DNA from 3 places in the Dendrosporobacter quercicolus genome. Region 3 is predicted to be linked to each of the others. Evidence: riboswitches for the same ligand, from Rfam matches in the RefSeq annotation. Region 3 holds a riboswitch; each other region holds the start of a gene.
The links. A riboswitch is a leader RNA that binds a small molecule or an ion and turns the genes downstream of it on or off. The one in region 3 is predicted to bind cyclic di-AMP.

Region 1 (7,583 bases), 190 kb from region 3:
CCCCTTCAGATAAGCTCCCAAACAATATGAGTAATTCCTCAGCAGAAATTTGTAAAGACGATACCCCTCACAGCTCTGTTGGCCCAAGATTTTGCAGGCTGCGCTGTATTGCCGGAAGTTGTCTTATGCTGGCAATATGATCCTCAGCCTATATTAGGGCTGATTGTTTTAAGCTATTATTTATATATGTCTTAACAGTTTAATTATTACAATAGAAACCAGTCTTACAGCCATAAATAAACAGCCCCGTGCATTTCTCTTTTGTAACCGGCAACAGGATAAGCACCGCCTATAGAATAGCCTAAAATTAAAATGACTGACAGCCATCATTACGCATCAATCAAAAAAACTGTTACAAGTCAAACAACCATATAAATTCGCAGCGTGAAATATAAAGCTTACTCACGAATCGGAATTAAGCACAATAAAGAAACCGGTTTGTACCGAGCGCAGCGAAGCAGAAACCGTTGTTGCCCTTATGCCGTTACGGCCAATGAAGCTGGGCGGGAAGTATCCAAGAACATATCTTTAATTCTACAAATGAAAGGGACTTCTGCCAAATTTATGACAGAAGTCCCTTTTATTTGCTCACAATACTTAGATCGTAAACCAGGCATTCTAATTTTAATTCCCGAAACCCGATGATTTTATTTTTCGCATGATGCCCGTTCATAAAATCGCAGTAGACCCAGGTAGTAAAATTAAAAAAGACTGTCCAGCTTGCCCTTTAATGTCTCCAACATAACTTTACGGGTCGCATCATCAACTGACGGCACTGCACCAAAAAAGATATGTCCCACCGACTCAATTCCACAAAAATCGAATATACCAATATCAGATGTTTCCTTCATGGAATCTGTCATTCCGTTTGAGTCATAATACTCAGCTGGAGTACCTTGGGTATTAATGATAAATCCTTTTTTACCTGTGAGAAGCCCGACCGGAACACCCTGTTCATGTTTGTAAGCAAAGCCATAAGAAAAGACTCGGTCAATATACCCTTTCAATATGGCGGGGATTCCAGTCCACCAGATTGGATAAATCAACATAATTACATCGGCTTCAGCAATGTATCCGTGCTCCTTGTCAATGTCAGCCGGATTCTTCCCGGATTGGAAGGCCTCAAAATCAGACCCCTTCAGCACTGGATCAAAATTTATTTGGTAGAGATCCCGAACGATAACCTGATGACCTTTACTTTCCAACGATTTTACGGTTTTGTCCAGGATAGCGGCATTGAAACTCCTCGGATTTGGATGGGCATACAGAATTAAATGCTTCATGATTACACTCCTCTTTTTTATTCGATATCTAACTTTTTTCTTAAAAAATTAATTAAACCCGCAGCTATGACTCTTCTAAATTGTGGTTTATTTTTTCCAGTATCCTCTCTAAATTTTCTGCCTCTGTGTCTGAAATACCATTATACACAATTGTATTTAGCTTATCTGAAATCATCGTAAATACTGGCTTTAATGCAACTCCTTTCTCCGTTAATGCAATAAAAGTCACTCGATTATCCTCGTAGCTCTTTTCCTTAGTAACATAGCCAAGATCCACGAGCTTATCCACCAAAACTGTAACTGTTGGTTTTGTTCTGTGAATTCTTTCAGCTAAGACTTTCATCGTATACTTCTCCCCGCTGAACAGAAGAAGGAGGATGCCTCCATGGGAGGGAACGATACCATTAATCCCCTGGATTTGAAGTTCCCGGATAATGAGCTTATGAGCTTTGTCCGCTATTCTGCTCGTAAGCGCGACAACATTTTTTTTCTTCATGTTTTTATTATACTTAGATATCTAACAATTGTCAAGTATTGAATTCTATTACTTCAAAAAACCTGGCACCACGGAAATATACCGGACGCAGATTTTTTCGACCTGCGAGGCGAAGGAGCCGCGCAAATCGAAAATCTGCAAGGCGACGATAAAGAAAACACGGTTTGTACCGAGCACAGCGAAGGCAGAAACCCTTGTTGCCCTTATGCCGTTTCGGCCAACGCAGCAGTGCGAAAAAAGATACGCTGGCTAAGCTAAGATTTAACTTTGTCAAGACACTAGGCCAGCTTTTGATATTTCGGCTTTTGGACGGCTGCCGCCAGAGCTTTGGCCACATATGCTATGTGCTCTTTTAATTCCACCCCCAATGCGTCGGCACTGGTAATAATCGTCTCTCTATTTACCGCCCTGGCAAAAGCTTTGTCTTTCATTTTTTTCATTACCGACTTGACTTCAAGCTTCTCAAGGCTTTTATCCGGTCTTACCAGCGCACAGGCGATAATAAATCCGGTTAATTCATCAACCGCCAGCAGAGTTTTTTGCAATAAAGTCCGCTCACCCGGCCAGTTTCTATCGTGAGATTCTACGTTGGCAATAAATTCGACGTCAAATCCATGCGGCGCCAATAAACTTCCGGCCTGGTACGGATGCTGATCAGGATATTTCTCAAAGTCAATGTCATGTAAAAGCCCGACAGCGCCCCAGTATTCCTGATCCTCGGAAAACATTTCAGCATAGGCGCGCATTGCAATCTCAACCGCCAGACAGTGTTTTAGCAAAGACTCATTACCAACATGCTGCTGAAGCAGTTTCCAGGCTTCTTCCCTTGTGGCGTTCATCATCAATTCCTCCTTACTGATACAAGACCGAACCGTCTAGCTTCTTAAGCGTTCTTTTTTTACTTACTGCTTTGTCACTTTACCTATATCCACGCCTGCTCCCCGCCTTGCTGAGCGGAATACCCGCACTATTCATCCGGATTTGACGAGCTGCAGCAATACTAAAATTGTACCAAAAACCTCCTGGAATTACAAAATTCTATTGCGCTATGCTCTTGCATAAATTTAGCATAGACTGGAGGTTTAATAATGTATTTTTTATTATCAGCTGCTTTAGGCATATTTTTGTTGCTTTGCGGAATTTTCGGCATGCGCCATGGACTGCAAAACCTGCTGGGCAGCAAACTCCGTAAAATGCTCACCACAATAACAGTCAATCCCTGGCGCGGCCTGTTGGTGGGGATTTTTACATCCGCTTTAATGCAGAGCAGCACAGCCGTATCTTTGATCACCATCGGTTTGGTCAGCGCCAATTACCTTAGTTTTTACCAAAGCCTTGGCATTATCCTCGGCGCTAATATCGGCACCTGCACCACTGTGCAGTTAATGACGGTATCATTGCCAAATCACTATATCTACCCCCTATTGCTATTATTTATCATCATTATGATTTTGATAAAAAAAGTTCGTTACCCCGCAATGGCTGTCAGCGGCCTGTTAAGTATTTTTGCCGGTATAGAATTGCTGTCAGCTACGCTAAGCAATATTTCCGAACTCAACACTGCAATCCAATATATCGTCGCCGGTAACACCAATCCCCTGTACGGCATCGCCGGAGGCATACTGATCACCCTCCTGCTTCAATCCAGCAGTGCGGCAACTGCCGTGCTGATGGCTTTTGCCGCCGACGGAAAAGTCGATTTGCTCACAGCCTGCTATGTTGTATACGGGAACAACATTGGTTCATGCATTTCCTCTCTAATCATCGGTGCCGCCGCGCCACTAGCCGCCAAAAGAGTAGCTGCCGCCCATATTATATTAAATATTGCAGGCGCTATGATTTTTCTGCCGTTCACTAACTTGCTTACAGCGCTTGTTGCTATGCTGAGTTCCGATTTTGCCGGACAAATAGCATTCGTACATACCCTGTTTAACCTATTGTCATCAATCGTCGTAATGCCGTTTGTCAGACAATATGCCAAATTAATTATCTTTCTTATTCCCGGCAGAAACCGGGATTGGTAAACGACACTCCAATTTTTTCCGGCATGACCTTTATAAAAACAAAAAGGAGGCCTGCCGCCTCCCCGGGTAAAACAATCTTATAAAACTCTGCGAGCGCCAATATAACGCGCTCCCCAATAACCGCTTCCCAATGCGTCAACAACAACTCCGCGGCTCGAAGTTGAGCTGATAAACTTGCCATTTCCCAAATAAATGCCGCTATGCGACGGCCCGGGAGCATAGGTGGAGAAAAACACAAGATCTCCTGGCTGCAACCGCTGATAAGATACCGGCTGTCCCATTTCAAACTGCTGATCCGCCGTTCTTGGCAGATTAACGCCATTATTGCCATAAACAAATTGCACGAAGCCGGAACAGTCAAACCCATTGGGGCTAGTACCGCCAAACCGGTACGGCACGCCAACATAGCGAAAAGAAGTTTGCGTTATCCGTCTTACCGCTACACTGGAGCCATCCCGGCTTACAGGGATATCCCGCCCCATAAGAGACAGATAAGTTTGAGCGCCAACAACGCCATCAGATTCAAGGCCATGATCTCTCTGGAATGCTTTTACCGCATTTGCCGTTGCAGAACCGAAATCACCGTCGGCGACGATATCATACCCCAAAGCAATCAACCGCTCTTGAATTGCTGTTACATCCTGTCCTTGATCGCCTTGCTCAAAAGTACCGGATGCATAGGTAATCGAAACTGTACAGACCAGCATTAAAACAATTACTACAATACGCATAAGTTTACTCAACTGGCGGCTGCCCCTCTCAAAGCCTCCGAGGTTAGCTGACGGGTTAGGGTTGAGGTTCCCCCTACTGTGTTTAACACTTAAGTTTGTTAAAACAATTTCACCCCTAATGATGGTTCCCCCGGTCCTGAGGTAGATTCGGCTTTTATAATACTCAAATTATATTATTCTTCCTTTTTATGCAAAATCCTTCCTTCAATCGGATTTTTTTCATATGCTTTATTGTCAAAAATACGCTGTTTTTTCAGTTCTGTGCTGACCAAATACAACGGGCGCTGTTTAACTTCTTCAAAAATTCGTCCCACATACTCGCCGATAATACCTAGCCCGGCCAGCTGTAATCCGCCCAGCAATAAAATACTGGCGGAAATGGTAGCCCAGCCCGGTACGGCTTCGCCGGTAAAAAGCCGGATATATACAACATGAAGTGTAACAAGCAAACTGAGCAAACCACAGATCAGACCGATGTAAAAGGCAAATCTTAACGGTAGTTTAGAATAAGCGGTTATACCGTCAAGTGCAAAATGCAGCATTTTATTCAGTGAAAACTTTGAGCGCCCGGCAAAGCGTTTCGGCGCGACAAACTCCACATTGATCTGCTTGTAGCCAATTTCACCGATCATTCCTCTGATAAACCTGGCCCGTTCCCTGAACCGGCGAAAGCTGCTGACAACCTTCTTATCCATCAGGCGAAAATCAGAACCGCCCTCCTGAATATGCACTGTAGACAGCCAGTTAATTATTTTATAATACATATTGGAAGCAGCCGTTTTCGTCCACGATACGCCTTCTGTCGTAAGCCTGACAGTTTGAACCACTTCGTAGCCCTCTTCCCATTTTCCGATGAGCATTGGCAGCATTTCCGGGGGATGCTGCATATCGCCATCCATTGTTATTACGGCGTCCCCGTCAGCATAGTCCAATCCGCAGGTCAAGGCAATCTGGTGACCAAAATTACGGGCCAGCAGCAAGGCCCTAACCCGTTCATCCTTTTGCGCCAGTCTGTCTAATAGCATTGCGCTGGCATCCTTTGAGCCATCATCTACAAAAATCAGCTCAAAACCGTAATTCAGCGGCTGCATACACTTTACTACTTCTTCATAAAAGTTTTCAATGTTTTCCTGCTCATTATAAACCGGCACAACAATTGAAATCGATTTCATAGCTGTCTCTCCGCTCCAAAATAAACAGCCTATGCTGCAGCATAGACCGTTTACTTCTTTATATCCTGCCGCAATTGGGCCGCATCCCTTAAATAGATATGTTTTATCCTGGCCTGTGGCAGATCTGTATTCCACAGAACCAAGACCCGTATACACCCTGCCAGGCCGTTGGCGCGGTCAATCTCCTGCGTGCCAAACAACGGAACTTCCTGCCACCCCATTTTACGGGCTCCTTCAGCGGGAAAAGCAGCATCCAGATCGGATGTGGAGCTGAAAATAACTGCGCCAATATCCTCGGTAGCAATATTATTTTCCGCCACAATTGCCGTTAATAATTCAATTACCCGTTCACATACTATAGTATGATCATTTGCTTCGACTGTTATTGCTCCCCTGACGCCACGCAACAATTCTCACCATTCCTTTATAGACTTTTTGCTTTTATTCGGTGCCGGGCGGTCTTATTCCTTTATTTACCCTAAGTTTTTTCAGCTTTAATAGCCTAAACAGATTAGGCGTCAAATGAGATTAATTCTTCTAATATATGCCTGATACACTACAGCAAAGATTGGCCGATGGAGAACTGCCGGACTTAACTGCGGCGGCCTTTCCAACAGCCGCCAGCAAAGGATATGCTTTCAGCCAGCGCTATTTCAACCTGCCACACCCGTAATTGTTCCAGCACCTTTTCCATGGCCGGCCCAACCTTGCCGCTGATCAGCGGCGACAGCTCCAGGCCAGGAGCTACGCAGGCCGGCTGAATACCGAAAATCACCATATCCTTAACCGGCTTTTCCAGCATTTCCAACGCCGCCAGCACTTCCTGCAGCCCCAGTTCATGCAAGGAAAGGCTCGATCCGAAATAAGCCGCTATCTCGTTTGCTGTAAACTGATAAAATTCTCCCGGCGCCAGCGTTCCGGCTACTGCGTCTACAATGATCAGCTTATCGGTACCCTTTAAATAGGGTAATAGGCCTAAGCCGAGTGTACCGCCATCCAGAACCTCGACATTTTGAGCAAAATTGTAGGTTTTGCCAAGCTCCTCAATAACCCTGACCCCAAAGCCTTCATCCTGCAGCAAGATATTCCCTACCCCGAGTACTGTGATTTCCGGCATTGTCCATCCTCCTTGCCCGCCTGTTCAGGAACACATATCATAATCCTAGTATACTCAACCCCGCAATTTTCATTAGCAGCGCCGGCACAATGCAAAAAAGGCGTCCCGCCCGCCTTACGCAGGGACACCTTTCGATTGCCTAAAAGCTAAACACTAGATATTGGCCCGCAGGCGATATAAAACGCGCAGGAGCGCCCTATCATGCGGTTGGCATGTACAGGCAGCACCCCTGTGTTGTTTGTTATTTCGCGCCATTCAAGGCGGCACTTATCTCTGCGCGGGGCCGGTAACCGACAATCCGGTTGACTTCCTGGCCATTCTTGATTACCAGAAGGGTCGGAACACCCATCACATTGTACCGGCTAGCCAGGGTTTGATTCTCATCAACATTGACCTTAGCCACAACGGCTGTTCCGGCATGCTGATCAGCCACTGCCTCGACTTCCGGCCCAACCAATTTGCAAGGCCCGCACCACGGAGCCCAAAAATCAACCAGAGTGGGTTTATCTGCTTGTAAGACCTTCTCATTGAAATCGTTTTCACCATTAATATTAATTACAGCCATATCATCCAGCCTCCAATCTATTTTCGTTAGTATGAATCAAAACCTTCAAATTAACTCTTGGCAATTCTCTAATTCTATTTTAGAAAATATTGCAAAGAAAGTCAATATTTTTTATAAATTAGCTATAATTATCTTCGGATAATTATTATTTATTACATGATATATCAAGGATTTCGTTGAACCAGGTAAATAAGC
Region 2 (7,583 bases), 540 kb from region 3:
AATCAAGCAAGAATTAGAACAAGCAGACCGCAACGTTATTTTAGGATCGTTGACCAAAGTCGCTTTAGAAAGGATTCCTGCCGATAATATTGTTAATATGATTGCAAACGGCGGCTTTAGTGATGTCGCGCAGGGTTTTCTGCAGCAGCAGGTTGATAAGAATATTACGGGCAAGCTGAGCGCCTATCAAAAAGAATTGTCGGTGCTTTCCTTGCTGCTTGACGGAAATAATCCTTTGTTGTCCCAGCTAACCGGCGATAAGAACGCAATAACGGCCGATGCGCCGCAAAGTTATAGCAAGGTATTCAATATGACTGCGACAGCTTATGCCCCCGGAGTGCTTGACAATGGAAAATGGGACAACCTGACCTACATGGGCGGTACGGTCCGCAAAGGGGTCGTAGCTGTCGATCCTGAGGTGATACCGATGGGCTCAACGGTGTGGATTGAAGGTTATGGGCAGGCAATTGCCGAGGATCAAGGCAGTGCGATCAAAGGAACCCGTATTGATTTGGCTTTCGATGATCGCCAGGAAGCATTAGATTACGGCATTCAGGATGTCAAAGTCTATCTCCTGGATTAACAGGTTATAAGGCTGTATCTAGGCCTCCCCCGAGGTTAGATACAGCCTTTTTTATTTAGGTAAGCGGCCGGCTATACGGATTGTGACTTGCGATTACGGCTGGAATGCCCGCAAAGCAGCTTGCTGCGAAATTGTGCGGGCATAAAAATAAAATAGCTCTACCTTTTCTGTTCTGTTCATATACTTTGGTGAACGGAGGGAGAGGAGATTAAGGTGATTAATTTATTGGCCTTAAGGTTGAAGCGGGGTCGGTTGCTGTTTAGTGTTGCGGTTTTTTCTATTATGGGCCTGGTTCTTGGCATTGTCGGTTTTGATTTTATGGACGAGCGTGAACTGGCAAGCATGGCAAACCAGCCAACGGCCAGACCTGCCGGGGAAATAAATATCGTTATTAATGTAACCAAACGCACTCTGCAAGTCTATAACGACAACCAGCCTTATAAAACCTACCGGATTGCGGTGGGAAAAAGTGAGACGCCTACACCTATTGGCGAGTGGAATGTAATTTGGAAGGATTATAACTGGGGCACTGGCTTTGGCACTCGCTGGATGGGGTTGAATGTTCCTTGGGGCATTTATGGAATTCACGGAACCAATAAACCCTGGTCAATCGGACAATTTGCCAGTCACGGTTGTATCCGCATGCGCAATAAGGATGTCGAAGAATTATTTGAGTGGGTACCAATCGGTGCGCCGGTCAGGATAGAAGGGCGCAAGCTCAAAGTAAAGCGTATGTTAAAGTATCAAATGAGTGGTGCTGACGTAGTGCTTGTGCAGATGAAATTGAAAGAACTGGGTTATCTAAATGCAAGGGCGGACGGAATTTTTGGACAGGTAACGACAGAAGCAGTGAAGGCTTTTCAAAATGCCAATGGGATGGAAGCAACGGGTGTTGTCGACAAGGCGGTAATTGATAAGCTGGCCATTTAGCTGCAGGCGTTAGGGGTTATATTATGACTGCGTGTTGCTGTGCCCCATACTTTGACTATTTATGCAATTTATTGTAAAATAATTATTAAGCTGAATCCTATTTGGTACGGGGGACCCATTTGACATTTACGGGGATAATCCATTGACATGGAAGGGTAATTCTCATTCTTCTCTTTTCCTATCCCGACAGCTAACCCCGGAGGCTCCTACAAGAGAGGTGAGCTGTTTGACGAAAATGTTTCGATTAACAATCGTTTTGGTGTTGACAATGTTAATTTCCAGCGTTGTTGTGTCCGGATCGCCTAACCTGCCGGTAAAATACGGCATGCGCGGCGAAAACGTGCAAATCGTTCAGAAGATGCTGGCAGATGCGGGGTTTTATACTGAAGCAGTTGATGGTGTGTTTGGCGGCAAAACTTTGCAAGCCATAAAAAGCTTTCAGCGCAGCAGTGGCCTCATCCCGGACGGAATTGTCGGTTCGGAAACGTTTAGCTATTTAAGCCGTGCCGAAGCTCCGGCCAGCAGATATGAAAGATCCCTTACGATGAGTGCATCAGCCTATACTGCCTATGATTCGGGTAATTCTCATTACACTTACCGCGGCAGTTTGCTGCGTAAAGGCTTGGCGGCAGTTGATCCTGCAGTCATTCCATTAGGCACCCGCCTGTATATTCCCGGTTACGGCTATGCAATTGCCGATGATGTCGGCAGTTCAATTAAAGGCAACAAAATCGATTTGGCTTTTGACAGTCGTGATGAGGCCTTGCAGTTCGGCAGGCAAATAATTACGGTTTATTTGGTTGAATAACAGGCATTGCCTGTTATTTTTTTCAAAGTCTGAAGAAGATGGGTGGAGAAATTAGGGTGAAGGAGGGGTGGTATGAATTTTAAGATTGACTATGACGGACATCAGCTTGAGGCGGCAGTGCATCTGCCGGGACAACCGGATTTGAAAGCTGTATGCATCATGTGCCATGGTTTTCGCGGCTCAAAAGACGGGGGAGGCCGGGCGGTTTTACTGGCTGACGAAATCGCCGGGCTGGGCTTCGCCGTTGTTAGGTTTAATTTCACGCCATTGCAGAAGCTATCCAGACAAGTGGCTGAAATCGGCGCTGTCGTACAGTATTGCCAGGACAGGATAAGCAGGAGAATTATCTTGCTGGGCCGTAGTATGGGCGGCAGTGCGGCTGTCGTTTATGCCAGTAAGGAGAAAAATGTTACCGGATTATGTCTGTGGGCTACCCCCTGGAATTTAACCGCAACTTTTCAAGCAGCGCTGGGAAGCGGCTATGAGGTGCTGGAACAGGGCCAAACACTGGCGAGAAGTGATGCGTTTGGCAATTTGCGGTTAGAGCGGGAGTTTATTGATGATTTTAAACAGTTTGACTTACTTGAGCATCTGCGTAATCTTGATAAAATACCGGTGTTGGTTTTACATGGATCGCAGGATAATATTGTGGAACTTAGCCAGGCGGAAACTGTTTATCAATTATTGCCTGAACCCAAGGAGTTTAAAATCATTGCCGGAGGGGACCATCAATTCGCCAACCACTCGCAGGAGGCGGTGCTGGTGGTTAAAGACTGGCTAAAACGAAATTTTATCTGATGAGAAGGGGGCGGGCTGATCTTAAGGCTTGGTGAATAGAAATGCCTGTCAGGTGAATACTAGATTCAAGAAAAACACACCTATTGATAACAATTCATCAAGGATAAGGATGTGGGATATTGAATCTAAGCAATCTTTCGGCTGGTTGGATTTCATTAATATTAGCGTTGGTTTCGGGGATTTTTATGGCGGTACAAGGTTCGCTTAATGCTGCTTTGAGCAAAGTAATTGGATTGCTGGAGACCACTTTTTTTGTTCATATCATCGGCACTGTGGTTTTGGGAATACTATTGTTTGGTTTTAAATTAGGCAAAGGCAATATGGCCGCATTAACGCAGGCTCCCTGGTATTCTTATCTGGGCGGGGTTATTAGTGTGTTTATTATTTATCTGGTAGCCGCCAGCATACCTGAGGTAGGGGTAGCAAATGCCACTACGGCCATTATCATCGGCCAGGTTTTAACGGCTATTATTATTGATGCCTCCGGAGCCTTTGGCTTAGCAACTATTTCCTGGGGCTGGAGCCAAGTAGCCGGAGTGGCGTTTTTGGCAATTGGCGCTAAATTGCTGCTGCGGGGAATTTAGTCATTGCGTTAAATTCAAACATTTAAGAGAATGGGCCGATATAGACAGATTGGTGATATAGAGTTGTTCCCTCTGACGGGCAATGAAGTTTGCAGAAAAAAATTGTATATATTAGTTGACCCTAAAGAGCCGTAAGGCTCTATTTTATTTTGCCGGGACAGTGAGCCAATCATTAAAACTGCTGACGGTTTTCAATATGCTGATGATACTTGAAATGGTAAAAAAGTTGTATGACAAGGAGCGTCAACTGTTTTGACACATGCCGTGGATACCTGTCATAAACTAGTAGTAATCAGCAATGATGAAAGCCGGGCGCATGATGGTCCGGCTTAACAGCCGCGAAACCAATACAGTACGCAAGTGCATTTTTACGGCTGTGGGTCAACATGAAAGGAGCCCATGTTATGAATGAAAGAATTAAAAAAATGCCGCGGTGGCTGATTGTCACCGGCGCTATCGTTCTTGGGGTTTGTCTTATCCTGTATTATGCCGTTTCATTGTTTATCCCCTCCGAGGCAGTCCAGCGCGAGGCCATAACTGCAGGAGGCGGCAATACCGTAAACATTGACGGGTTTGATATTTGGTATACTCTGTATAATGCAGAATCCAGCGAAACGCCCATCATTGTGGTTGCCGGCGGCGGCGCCCTTTCTTCAGACTATATGGAGGAATCCCTGAGATTTTTGGCGGACACGCACCCGGTCTTGTTTTTTGACAGTAAAGGCTGCGGCCGTTCACAAATTAAGCCTGATCTTGAGAATTACAGCGTACGGATATTTTCTGACGGGATTGAAGCATTAAGAAAGCACTTTTTCCCGGACCGGGAGATTATTGTTGTGGCCCATTCCTTTGGCGGCCTCATCGCTATGGACTATACGATGAATTATGCGGAGAGGGTGGAAAAACTTATACTCATATCCAGTGTAAATGCGGCTTACAAACCCGCCATGACCACCGCCTACTTTAAGGCCGGCTTACCGCCCAGAAACCAATTGGCGGCAAATGAGTGGTACGCCCAGAATATCGATGTATTTTTAGGTCCCTATTTTCAGAACAGTTCAGCCAAAACCATACTTGGCAAAACAATGGCCTCCTTTGCCGTCATGATACAGGTGGGTACGCCAAAGCTTGATTTGACGCCTAAGATTAAGAACATCGCTATGCCGGTCTTGCTGCTGGTCGGCGGTGAAAAAGAGCATCCGATTACCGGAATAGATGTCGCACAGAAGCTTGAATCGATGCTGCCCAATGCGCGGCTAGTACAACTGGCGCACAGCGGACATTTTCTGTTTGCAGAGGAAAATGCTAAATTCCAGCAACTGGTAAATGAGTTTATAATCAACTAAACCTATATCGCGCCAGTTTTATTCCAACGCCTTTGCCGCAACCTGCTTCCAAGCCTTCAAACCGATTCTATGGGGCGAGGCAGTGCCAATAGACAATAATTCAGGCTTGCCGCAGGGTAGCCTGAATTATTGTTGGTGACCGCCGTGGAATCCCTGTTTGTCCTAAAGTAGATGAAGGAAAAGCCCAACACGGTGAAATTATGCAAAGTTGCGGGAATGAGAGTTTTGATTAAGCGGCTGTTAAGAATTGGCTCTGGCAAAGAATACGGATGAAATTTAATATTTATTTCATAGGCTACATTTCATTAACTTGATATATAATTAAATAATAGACAATTATAGAATATTACTTTATAAAATTTATTTGATTTAGTAAGGAGATAACAAATGAGTAGGTGGGAAAAAGCGATAGTAACAGTTTTGTGTATGGTTCATGATGGTAATAAAATATTACTCCAAGACAGAGTAAGAAAAGATTGGCGTGGATTCACGTTTCCAGGAGGACATGTTGAAAAAGAAGAATCATTTGTTCAAGCAATTATTCGTGAAATATATGAAGAAACAGGATTGACTATAAAAGAGCCTAAATTATGTGGCGTAAAACAATTTCAAACAGATAAAGATGAACGATATATTGTATTATTGTTTAAGACAGATAAATTTGACGGTACTTTAATTTCTTCTGATGAAGGAGAAATGAGATGGATTGATAGAGATTCATTAAATGATTATACGTTAGTAAATGATTTTATGGAGTTATTAAATGTTTTTGATTCAGATTATTATAGTGAATTTATGTATGAGCGCAACAAATCAAATGATGATTGGTTAATTAAATTATATTAATTATTTAACATACTCTATACCCAATATTCCCCGCCAGCTTCATCGTTGAGCCTCATCGAAAACGGACTTAACGACAGCCAAAAACAAGCTGAACGAATCTCAGGAACAGTTAGCAAAGCTGCAGGAGCAGTTAACTCAGCTCAGGATCGAATCGAGCAAAGCCAGGAGCGAGTTAAAAGCAGCGCAGAGATTATTGCAAATTGCCAACGAATCCTTACAGAAGTACGCCAAAGAGGTCAAGTCACAGATGACTAGACTAACCTGGCAACGGAACTTGTTTGCCGGGGCTTCTTTTTTTGACAGAGAAAATGCCGCTCACAAGCGTGAGCGGCTGCTGTGAATTGTAGGGTATTTTTTGACACGATAAATATTAGTTAGTTTACTTGATCCAGTAGGCCTCTTTTTTCCATTTCGCCTCGATACAATTGATAGGTTTCCTTTTGCATTTGTACAAGAGACTTATAAAAAATTCCGTAAAATAAAATGGTCAGCCATTGGTGTTTCCGGCCCTTGGCGGCAGCATTATAAAGCATGATCAGCTGTTGATCGCTGATTTTACCGTTGGCAATTCTGCTTCTAAGGCTTTTTTGAGTTATTTTACTTAGCATTTGAGTGTATAGGCTAAAAATGAATAGGGCAACCGCGATAAAGGCGATCAGCTTAATGATTTGAATAAAAGTATCCATAATCTTTCTTTCATCCTCCTGTAATCATAATTAAAGCGGTTTGGCCCTCGCCGGAGACTAAAGAGAGGCCGAAAGGCCCCGGAACCCGCAAGCGTAGACGGTAACAGAGCCGGTGGGTAGGGGGAGTTTCCTCCCCCTACCCACCTCCAGTTTAGCATAAATGTCGTCCATTTGAAAGTATGACTAAATGGCTACTGGGTGTAATATTGGCTACCAATATATTTTCTGGAGTAATACGCGGTTTTGATTGGCTTGGAATTGTTGCTGTTTTACTATCGTAATCGCCCTAGCATTGGAGTGGTTTAGGCATCTCCTGATTACGGCCCTGCGCTGCCTACGGTAGTGCAGGGTTTATTTTTTATGAATCAAAATTAAGCTTTCTTCATATACTGAATTATTCTTTCATTTTGGAGGGCTGAATATGTCTTTAGAAATTGTATACGGCATGATCGCCGTTGGAGCTATTACTTTAGGTTCTTTGGCTTACCGGTATTATAAGCTGCCGTGATTGCTTCAAAACCTTGTGCTGCCTGATGGTGGTGTGGGGCTTTTTTTATTGACAAATCCAGTCAGAATATAGAGTGAATTGTTCCAGTTGGCATTCTTGCTGACCGGTTTTATTTCCCCCCCTTGACAAAATATGACAATGTTTTTTATGTAATCGGGTATAAAATCGAATTAAAACGAATTAAGGGAGGAAATGCTGTGAAAATGAGAAAACCAATTGCGCTATCCTTAATGCTGTTATGTTCGATGGGGCTGGTTGCTGGCTGCGGAACGAAAGATACGCCGGCAACTGCTGCCGGGAAGTATCCGGATAAGGCGATTACGCTGATTGTGCCGTTTGCGCCTGGCGGCAGTAATGATGTGATGTCTAGAGCGCTAGGGAAAGTAGCTCACAACCACCTTGGGCAGAATATTATCATAAAAAACCTGCCTGGTGCTGGAGGTGTTTTGGGCTGGAATGAACTAGTTGAATCCCAGGATGATGGGTATACGTTG
Region 3 (7,583 bases):
CAGGCTGAAGTTGTCTGCCATTTTTGCAATGAAAAGTATCAGTTCAGCCGCCCGAAGCTGCAAGAAATACTGCAGGATATTCAATCAAAAAAGCCGCAGGGCACTTGAATGCGTTGCAGCGGCTGAAACAGAAAATAAAGGACTTGGCGCCGGCCAGTCCTTTTATTTTATCTGCAGTATTTACTTAAATTGCGCGTTGAACTTTACCGGAACGCAGGCAACGGGTACAAACATTAATTCTTTTGATTTCGCCGTTCACGAGTGCTCGAACACGTTGTATATTTGGTTTCCAAGTGCGCTTGGTTTTTAAATGGGAGTGGCTGACATTGAAGCCGCTAACTTCACCTTTAGCGCAGATTTCACAAACATTTGCCATCTATTCCACCTCCTTTTAACGAAGGACAAGACATCCTTATACATAACATGAATATTTTAGCACAATTCACCTGTGGTTGCAATCTTTTTATCAGGAGATTTAAAGATTTTTATCCGGGGCAGGATTTTGATTTTGCCATAAAGAATAAATCGATAGTGTCCGGGGGCGTTAAGAGGTGACAGCGTTGAAAAAAATGCCATACAAAGGGCTTCAATATTTAAAAGGAGTGGGACCGGCCAAAACGGCCCAGCTGGCCAGGCTCGGTATTTGTACCGAGCAGGATTTGTTGGAGTATTATCCCCGCCGTTATGAAGACCGCAGCCGTCTGCAGCCAATCAGCGGGCTTGTTGACGGAACTGTCGGAACGGTATGCGGCATGATTGCCGATGTGCAAGAACGAAAGCCCCGCCGGGGATTGTCCATCACCAAGGCTGTCGTGCGGGATGTCTCCGGCGATGCGAAAATTGTCTGGTTTAATCAGCCGTTTATCAAAACCAAAATAAGCAGTGGAATACAAGTCATAGTTACTGGAAAGATAAAACGTCAGTTTGGACAAATCGAATTTACGAATCCGGAATATGAAATTTTTGATGGCAATGATCTGATCAATACCGGCCGGATTGTACCTGTCTATACCGCCAACGATTTCATCAGTCAAAAATTACTGCGCAATTTAATCAGTCAGGTGCTTACCGCCGGCGTTGACAGTGAATTGGAAACCTTACCGCCAAGCATTATCCAAGAGTATCAATTGCTGTCCAGAGGAGAGGCCCTGGCTAATATCCATTTTCCTATGGATCACGAACTGCTGCGCAAGGCCAGGCGCCGGCTGGTGTTTGAGGAATTATACACCATTCAGTGCGGTTTGGCTTTTCTAAAAAAGCGCAATAAGCAAGCCGGGCAGGGCATAAAATATGCGCCTGACGGCGAGCTGGTTCAAGCTGTTGAAGCAAGTCTGCCTTTTGCGTTGACTGACGATCAGACCCGGGCGGTGGCGGAAATTAAGGCGGATATGGAAGATTTAACGGCGATGCAGCGGCTTTTGCAAGGTGATGTTGGTTCCGGAAAAACTGTGGTAGCCGCAATTGTCATGGTGAAAGCCGTGGAAAACGGTTATCAGTGTGCAATGATGGTCCCCACCGAAATACTGGCGGAGCAGCATTATCATACCCTGGGTAACCTGCTGGCCCCGCACGGGATTAAAATCTGCCTGCTGAGCGGCCGCTTGTCCCGGGCGGGCAGGGATATATTATTACCGCAAATCAATACCGGTAACATCGACATTGTGATTGGCACCCATGCGCTCATTCAGGATGAGGTGAACTTTAAGCGGCTGGGGCTGGTGGTCACTGACGAACAACACCGGTTTGGGGTCAAACAGCGTTCCAAACTGCAGGAGAAGGGGTGTTCGCCCGATGTACTGGTGATGACGGCGACGCCAATTCCCCGCACGATGGCGCTCACCGTATATGGAGATTTGGATGTTTCTACGATCCGGCAGCTGCCGCCGGGCCGCAAGCCAATCAGGACCTTTTTGCGCGGAGCTCAGCAACGGTCTAAAATTTTTGCTTTTATTGTCAGTGAAGTGGCCAAAGGGCGTCAGGCCTATATTGTCTGCCCATTGATTGAGGATTCGGATAAAGTTGAATCGCAATCAGCGACTGAACTTTATGAAACGCTTACCGCCACTGTATTTAAAAATATTTCCTGTGGTTTGGTGCATGGAAGACTGAAAGCCGCGGATAAAGACGAAGTAATGACTGCTTTTTACCGTGGTGAAATAAAAGTGCTGGTTGCAACAACGGTGATTGAAGTAGGGGTTAATGTTCCCAACGCGACAATTATGGTTATTGAAGGCGCGGACCGGTTTGGACTGGCGCAATTGCATCAGCTCAGAGGCCGCATTGGCCGGGGCGGTCATCAGGCCTACTGCATTTTAATTTCGGAAAGTAAAAATAATGAAACAAAACAGCGGCTGAAAATTATGGAAAAGACCACCGACGGCTTTATTCTGGCGGAAGAAGATTTAAAACTGCGCGGACCGGGTCATTTTTTTGGCACGAAACAGCATGGTCTGCCGGATTTGAAAATTGCCGATATTGTCCGGGATGTCGATATTCTGCTGGAGGCCCGCAAAGCCGCCCTGCAAACGGTGGCAGCGCCGGAGTATTCCGGTTATCTGCAAACCTTATTTAAGCTCCGCTTTGGTGCGGATTTTATGGAAGTGTTAAAAAGCTAAAAAAAAGAGGGCGGCTAATGCCGCCAATTATGGGAGAGGAGAAAATTTACACTCCTATTTTGCACGTTATTGCAAAATAATATACAGGAATAAGGAAAATTTTAAATTATTATTTTTTTATTGTTACGCACACACTAGTAAAAAATAGTGGGGGCGGCGACATGAAAAATCGATATTGTGACAGACAACTGCGGGGTATTGCCGATGAATGTCAGGAGTTTGAGCATGTCATAGCAGCAATGGGTTATGGTTATTCATTGCTGAATGTTGCACCGGGAGAATTGGTGCGGCGCTGCAGTGACTGTGTTCACTGGTTTGACGGAGATTGTAAAATCTTCCAGCAGGAAATCAGGCAATGGCATTAACGTTAAGAGTACTGGGCAGTAAACGTTTGCTCCAGTGCTCTTGTTATTGTTTTACCGTGTCGAAATTAGGATGATTAGAAGTGTTGTAATCATTACCAGGGGAGAAAATAACATGCACAAGATTTGGGGCTGGGGAGTAATCGCAGCAGTTGCCGGCTTGCTATATTTATGGCATCCGGAGTTTTTCCGGCAATCCTATGCCATTCTCCGGCATGGCGATATTATTGCCTTGGCGGACTATTTACGCGCTTTTGGCATTTGGGGGATTGCCGTTGCGATTGGCCTGTTTATCGTGATGACCTTTACGATCGTTTTTCCCTTTATGATTTTGTCCGGGGCGGCGGGAATTGTTTACGGTTTATTCTGGGGTACTGTCCTTTCTTGGTTAGGCGAAGTGATTGGCGCAGTAGTCATGTTTGTTTTTGCCCGTTATTTTTTTCGCAGTTCAGTAGAGGGCTGGCTGGAAAAAAGCAGGTATCTCAAGCAGGCTAACGATTACAGCGCCGCCAACGGCTTCAAGGCTTTACTGATCGCCCGGCTGCTGCCGCTGGCGCCGTCCGGAATCATCACAGCGGTTGCCGCAATCAGTAAAATCTCCTGGCGCGATTTTCTGCTGGCCACAGTGGCCGGCAAACTGCCGCCGGTGGTAATTAAAGTGCTGGTGGGACATGATATTGTATTTGCCGGTCAAAATATGCTGCGCTTAATTGTTGTACTGGTTTTTATCGTCCTTGTCTATACGGCTTTGTGGTGGTATAAACGACGGTCCGGTAAAATCAGCGGAGTCTGAGAACCGGCTGCAGCAAAAAGCAGGCTGCCTACGCGGCAGCCTGCTTTTTGCATATGTTAAGGTAAAATGACCTGGGTCAATGTCCTCAGATTGCTCCAGACGCGGAAGCTGCCCAGCAATGTAAACAAAGTTGCGCTTGGAAAAGCGGGTCCGACAATAGTAATACTGCTTAACGTTAATACCGGCGGATTGGTTGTGGTGGCGGCGCTGATTACCGAAACGCAGTCGTCAACCCAGCCTAGGATACCAAAAATCGACCAGCCTCCCAAGGTAGTAATGCCTATATTTTGGCTTTGCAGGTCACAGAGCTCATCGAGCAGTTCCCGTTGCGGGCGAGTGGCTATCGGTTGACTGGCGATCTGGGTCGTCCGCTGGAGGTTTACAGCGGCAAGCGTGCTGATGGGAGCTAAGGGCGAGGTTTGGAAAGGACCTTCTACGACATGCGCGATGTTGCAAACGTCAATCAGGATTTGGCTTACGCCAATCGCGGTGGTTAAATTGGAGTTAGGCGGCCGGAACTGTACAAGCGTGACGCCGGTTATTCCTATGGGCGGGCTCACGCAGATGACGCAATCGTCGATTCGCCCGCTTCGGCCAAATACGGCTGAACCATCAACCAGTAAGAATAAAGCATTGCGATCACAGAGTGATTCGATTTCGCAAACGAACTTTTTATTGCACAAATGAGGTAACGGTGTATTACTCATAACAATAATTAACCTCCTTAAAGCTAATTAAAATGTCTATATCTACTATAGGTTATGAGCCAACGAAGAAATGTGTTCCTTATCGGTGGGAATATTTCAGCGGTAAAAAGGTGAATGATGCCCCGGTTTGCGCCAACAGCCGGGAACGGACGGATGGTGAAAATTCGTTGTTCATTAGAGGAAAACCGGCAGGGTTAGTCGAAGTTAACACCGAAAGATAAAGATGAAACGAGAGGGGATAGTTAGGTGCCAATTGTACAAATTGATATGCTTGAAGGCCGGACTGTTGATCAGCGCCGCGAACTGGTAAAAAAGGTGACTGAAGCAATTACCGAATCAGTAAGCTGCCCGGCCAGTGCGGTTACGATTATCATCCGGGAAATGACCAAGGAACATTTAGGGCAGGCCGGTAAATTACGCGCCGACAGCTGAAATCTGGATTTCTGATCAACCCATTCCAAGGTGAGGAGTGGGTTGGTTTCGTTTATTGCCGGGGTTGCCAAAGAGCGGCGCTATCCTCAGGATAATGCAGTTAAGGCTGGTCTGCTTTACATAATGATATTTAATCACTGCTGACACCACTATAGCGATCTTGACGATGCTTGTCTTTTCCGTTAACATATATAAAATACGCCGAGTTTCAGGAAAGAAAGCGGGGAAACCAGTATCTGGGGTGAAATCATGGCAACATGGCGGGGATTATCCTTTGTCCCTAACCCGTCAGCTAACCTCGCAGGCACAAAGCGGTATATATCGAGTTTCCTGACGGGCACGGAACGCAGGCGGTAGCTGAGGATACGGATTAAATAAATGAAGGAAACAGCTTAAGGAAACTTAAGCTGTTTCGTTGTATTAACTCCGGTGAAATAATCCTGGTACCGTGTCAGCAGGTGAATGAGACGGAACGCTACCGGGCAGCGGCGAATCACTGCAAATGATAAAAAAAACAAAAACGCTGGATTCGGTCACTTTATTTGTGGTATTATAGTTGAAATACCTGTTTGCACTCTTAACGAAAGGGGTAAGTTGAATGTTTGAAGCCAAGTTTGAAAAAGAAGGGTTGACTTTTGACGATGTATTGCTGGTTCCGGCAAAGTCTGAAGTACTGCCAAGAGAAGTTGAGGTTAGCAGCAATCTTACGAAAAACATTAAGTTGAATATTCCAATCATCAGTTCCGGCATGGACACGGTGACAGAAGCTCGTATGGCAATTGCCATGGCCAGGGAGGGCGGACTTGGTGTTATACATAAGAATATGTCGATTGAGCGTCAGGCCAATGAAATTGATAAAGTAAAGCGGTCTGAGAACGGAATTATTGTAGATCCGATCTACTTATCACCTGAGAATTTATTGCAGGATGCTTATGATCTCATGGAAAAATATCATATTTCCGGCGTTCCAGTTACTGACAATCAAAAGTTGGTGGGTATCATCACCAATCGCGATCTGCGCTTTGAAACCGATTTATCCCGAAAAATTAAGGAATGCATGACCCGGGAGCGGCTGATTACGGCGCCGGTGGGAACCTCAGTCGAAGCTGCCAAGGAGTTATTGCGCCAGCACCGGATTGAAAAGCTGCCCTTGCTGGATGAACAAGGCCGGCTTAAAGGGCTTATTACCATAAAGGATATTGAGAAAGCGCAAAAATATCCCCATTCAGCCAAAGACTCACGGGGACGGCTGCTGGTCGCTGCAGCCATTGGCATTGGCGCTGACATGGCTGACCGGATTGATGCCACTGTTGCCGCTAAGGTCGACGTTATTGTGGTAGACACCGCGCACGGACATTCCCGGGGCGTAATTGAGGCGGTAAAACATATTAAGAAGAAATATCCCCAGGTAGATTTGATTGCCGGTAATGTTGCAACCGCCGATGCTACCCGCGATCTTATTGAAGCCGGCGCCGACGCGGTAAAAGTGGGAATAGGACCGGGCTCTATCTGTACAACAAGGGTAATTGCCGGCATTGGCGTTCCTCAGATTACCGCAGTATATGACTGCGCCGCCGCTGCCCGGCGCTATCAGGTCCCGGTAATTGCCGACGGCGGCATTAAATATTCCGGTGACGTTGTTAAGGCTATTGCGGCCGGCGCTGGCATCGTTATGATTGGCAACCTGTTTGCCGGTACCGAAGAGAGTCCCGGTGAGACGATTATCTATCAGGGCCGCAGTTATAAAGCCTACCGGGGGATGGGATCCCTTGCCGCCATGGCTGAAGGCAGCAAAGACCGCTATTTCCAGGAAAATATGGACAAGCTGGTTCCGGAGGGAATTGAAGGGCGGGTGCCTTATAAAGGCACGCTGGCGGATACTGTTTTCCAGCTCATCGGCGGCTTAAGATCGGGTATGGGTTACTGCGGCGTCCGCAACATTGATGAGTTGATTAATAATACCCGCTTCATCAGAATTACCAGCGCCAGTTTAAAGGAAAGCCATCCCCACGATATCAGCATTACCAAAGAATCACCTAATTACAGTCTATAAAAGTAACGGAACACCGCCGCTGTTGACCAAGCCGGCGGTGTTTAGTGCTTTGCACTTGTTTGACCTGGGTATAACTTGAGCTAACTGTGCGTAAAGTATGTCCTGTTTTGCAATACTAACTAACAGAGGGAGTGTGGAATAAAATGCGCCGATTGTTGTGGATCATTCTTATTGTCATTTTTTTTATTTCTTCTTTTCCAAAGGTTAGTTATGCGTTTCTGGGATTACCGCAAACCAGCAATTTGGACAGCCTGCAATTAGTAGCTGCAACCCAGGTGTTTGATAGCAATGGTCAGCTGCTGTCTAAATTATTTGAACAAAACCGTATTGTCGTATCGATTAACCGTATGTCGCCGTATATAGCGCAAGCTGTTGTAGCCAATGAGGATACCAGATTCTACAGTCATATCGGCATTGACCCTATTGGCATCATCAGGGCGTTATGGGTGAATATCCGGACCGGAGGAATCACTGAGGGCGGCAGCACAATTACCCAGCAATTAGCCCGGGAAATGTTTCTGACCCAGGAGCGGACCTTAACCCGTAAAATCAAAGAGGCGTTGTTAGCCATCATTATTGAACGGAAATTCTCTAAGCAGGAAATTCTTCAGGCCTATTTGA

Region 1: another riboswitch for cyclic di-AMP. It lies ahead of BLR06_RS03635 (C40 family peptidase); the one in region 3 lies ahead of guaB (IMP dehydrogenase).
Region 2: another riboswitch for cyclic di-AMP. It lies ahead of BLR06_RS00045 (peptidoglycan-binding protein); the one in region 3 lies ahead of guaB (IMP dehydrogenase).

The regions. Positions count from the first base shown of each region.
Region 1 is NZ_FNHB01000001.1:738,615-746,197, forward strand. It holds gene BLR06_RS03615 (NAD(P)H-dependent oxidoreductase) at 702-1,283, opposite strand; gene BLR06_RS03620 (MarR family winged helix-turn-helix transcriptional regulator) at 1,348-1,779, opposite strand; gene BLR06_RS03625 (HD domain-containing protein) at 2,058-2,621, opposite strand; gene BLR06_RS03630 (Na/Pi cotransporter family protein) at 2,868-3,803, shown strand; gene BLR06_RS03635 (C40 family peptidase) at 3,881-4,546, opposite strand; cyclic di-AMP (ydaO/yuaA leader) riboswitch at 4,553-4,697, opposite strand; gene BLR06_RS03640 (glycosyltransferase family 2 protein) at 4,708-5,706, opposite strand; gene aroH (chorismate mutase) at 5,757-6,113, opposite strand; gene BLR06_RS03650 (HyaD/HybD family hydrogenase maturation endopeptidase) at 6,299-6,823, opposite strand; gene trxA (thioredoxin) at 7,065-7,388, opposite strand; gene BLR06_RS03660 (TMEM165/GDT1 family protein) at 7,553-7,583, opposite strand, start outside.
Region 2 is NZ_FNHB01000001.1:6,975-14,557, forward strand. It holds gene BLR06_RS00035 (3D domain-containing protein) at 1-583, shown strand, start outside; gene BLR06_RS00040 (L,D-transpeptidase family protein) at 797-1,513, shown strand; cyclic di-AMP (ydaO/yuaA leader) riboswitch at 1,592-1,733, shown strand; gene BLR06_RS00045 (peptidoglycan-binding protein) at 1,749-2,321, shown strand; gene BLR06_RS00050 (alpha/beta hydrolase) at 2,394-3,119, shown strand; gene BLR06_RS00055 (DMT family transporter) at 3,287-3,703, shown strand; gene BLR06_RS00060 (alpha/beta fold hydrolase) at 4,108-5,049, shown strand; gene BLR06_RS00065 (8-oxo-dGTP diphosphatase) at 5,437-5,895, shown strand; gene BLR06_RS00070 (hypothetical protein) at 6,270-6,581, opposite strand; gene BLR06_RS00075 (Bug family tripartite tricarboxylate transporter substrate binding protein) at 7,293-7,583, shown strand, end outside.
Region 3 is NZ_FNHB01000001.1:545,849-553,431, reverse strand. It holds gene hslO (Hsp33 family molecular chaperone HslO) at 1-108, shown strand, start outside; gene rpmB (50S ribosomal protein L28) at 185-376, opposite strand; gene recG (ATP-dependent DNA helicase RecG) at 570-2,615, shown strand; gene BLR06_RS02650 (hypothetical protein) at 2,777-2,980, shown strand; gene BLR06_RS02645 (TVP38/TMEM64 family protein) at 3,093-3,770, shown strand; gene BLR06_RS02640 (hypothetical protein) at 3,827-4,477, opposite strand; gene BLR06_RS02635 (2-hydroxymuconate tautomerase) at 4,724-4,909, shown strand; cyclic di-AMP (ydaO/yuaA leader) riboswitch at 5,099-5,231, shown strand; gene guaB (IMP dehydrogenase) at 5,508-6,962, shown strand; gene BLR06_RS02625 (transglycosylase domain-containing protein) at 7,106-7,583, shown strand, end outside.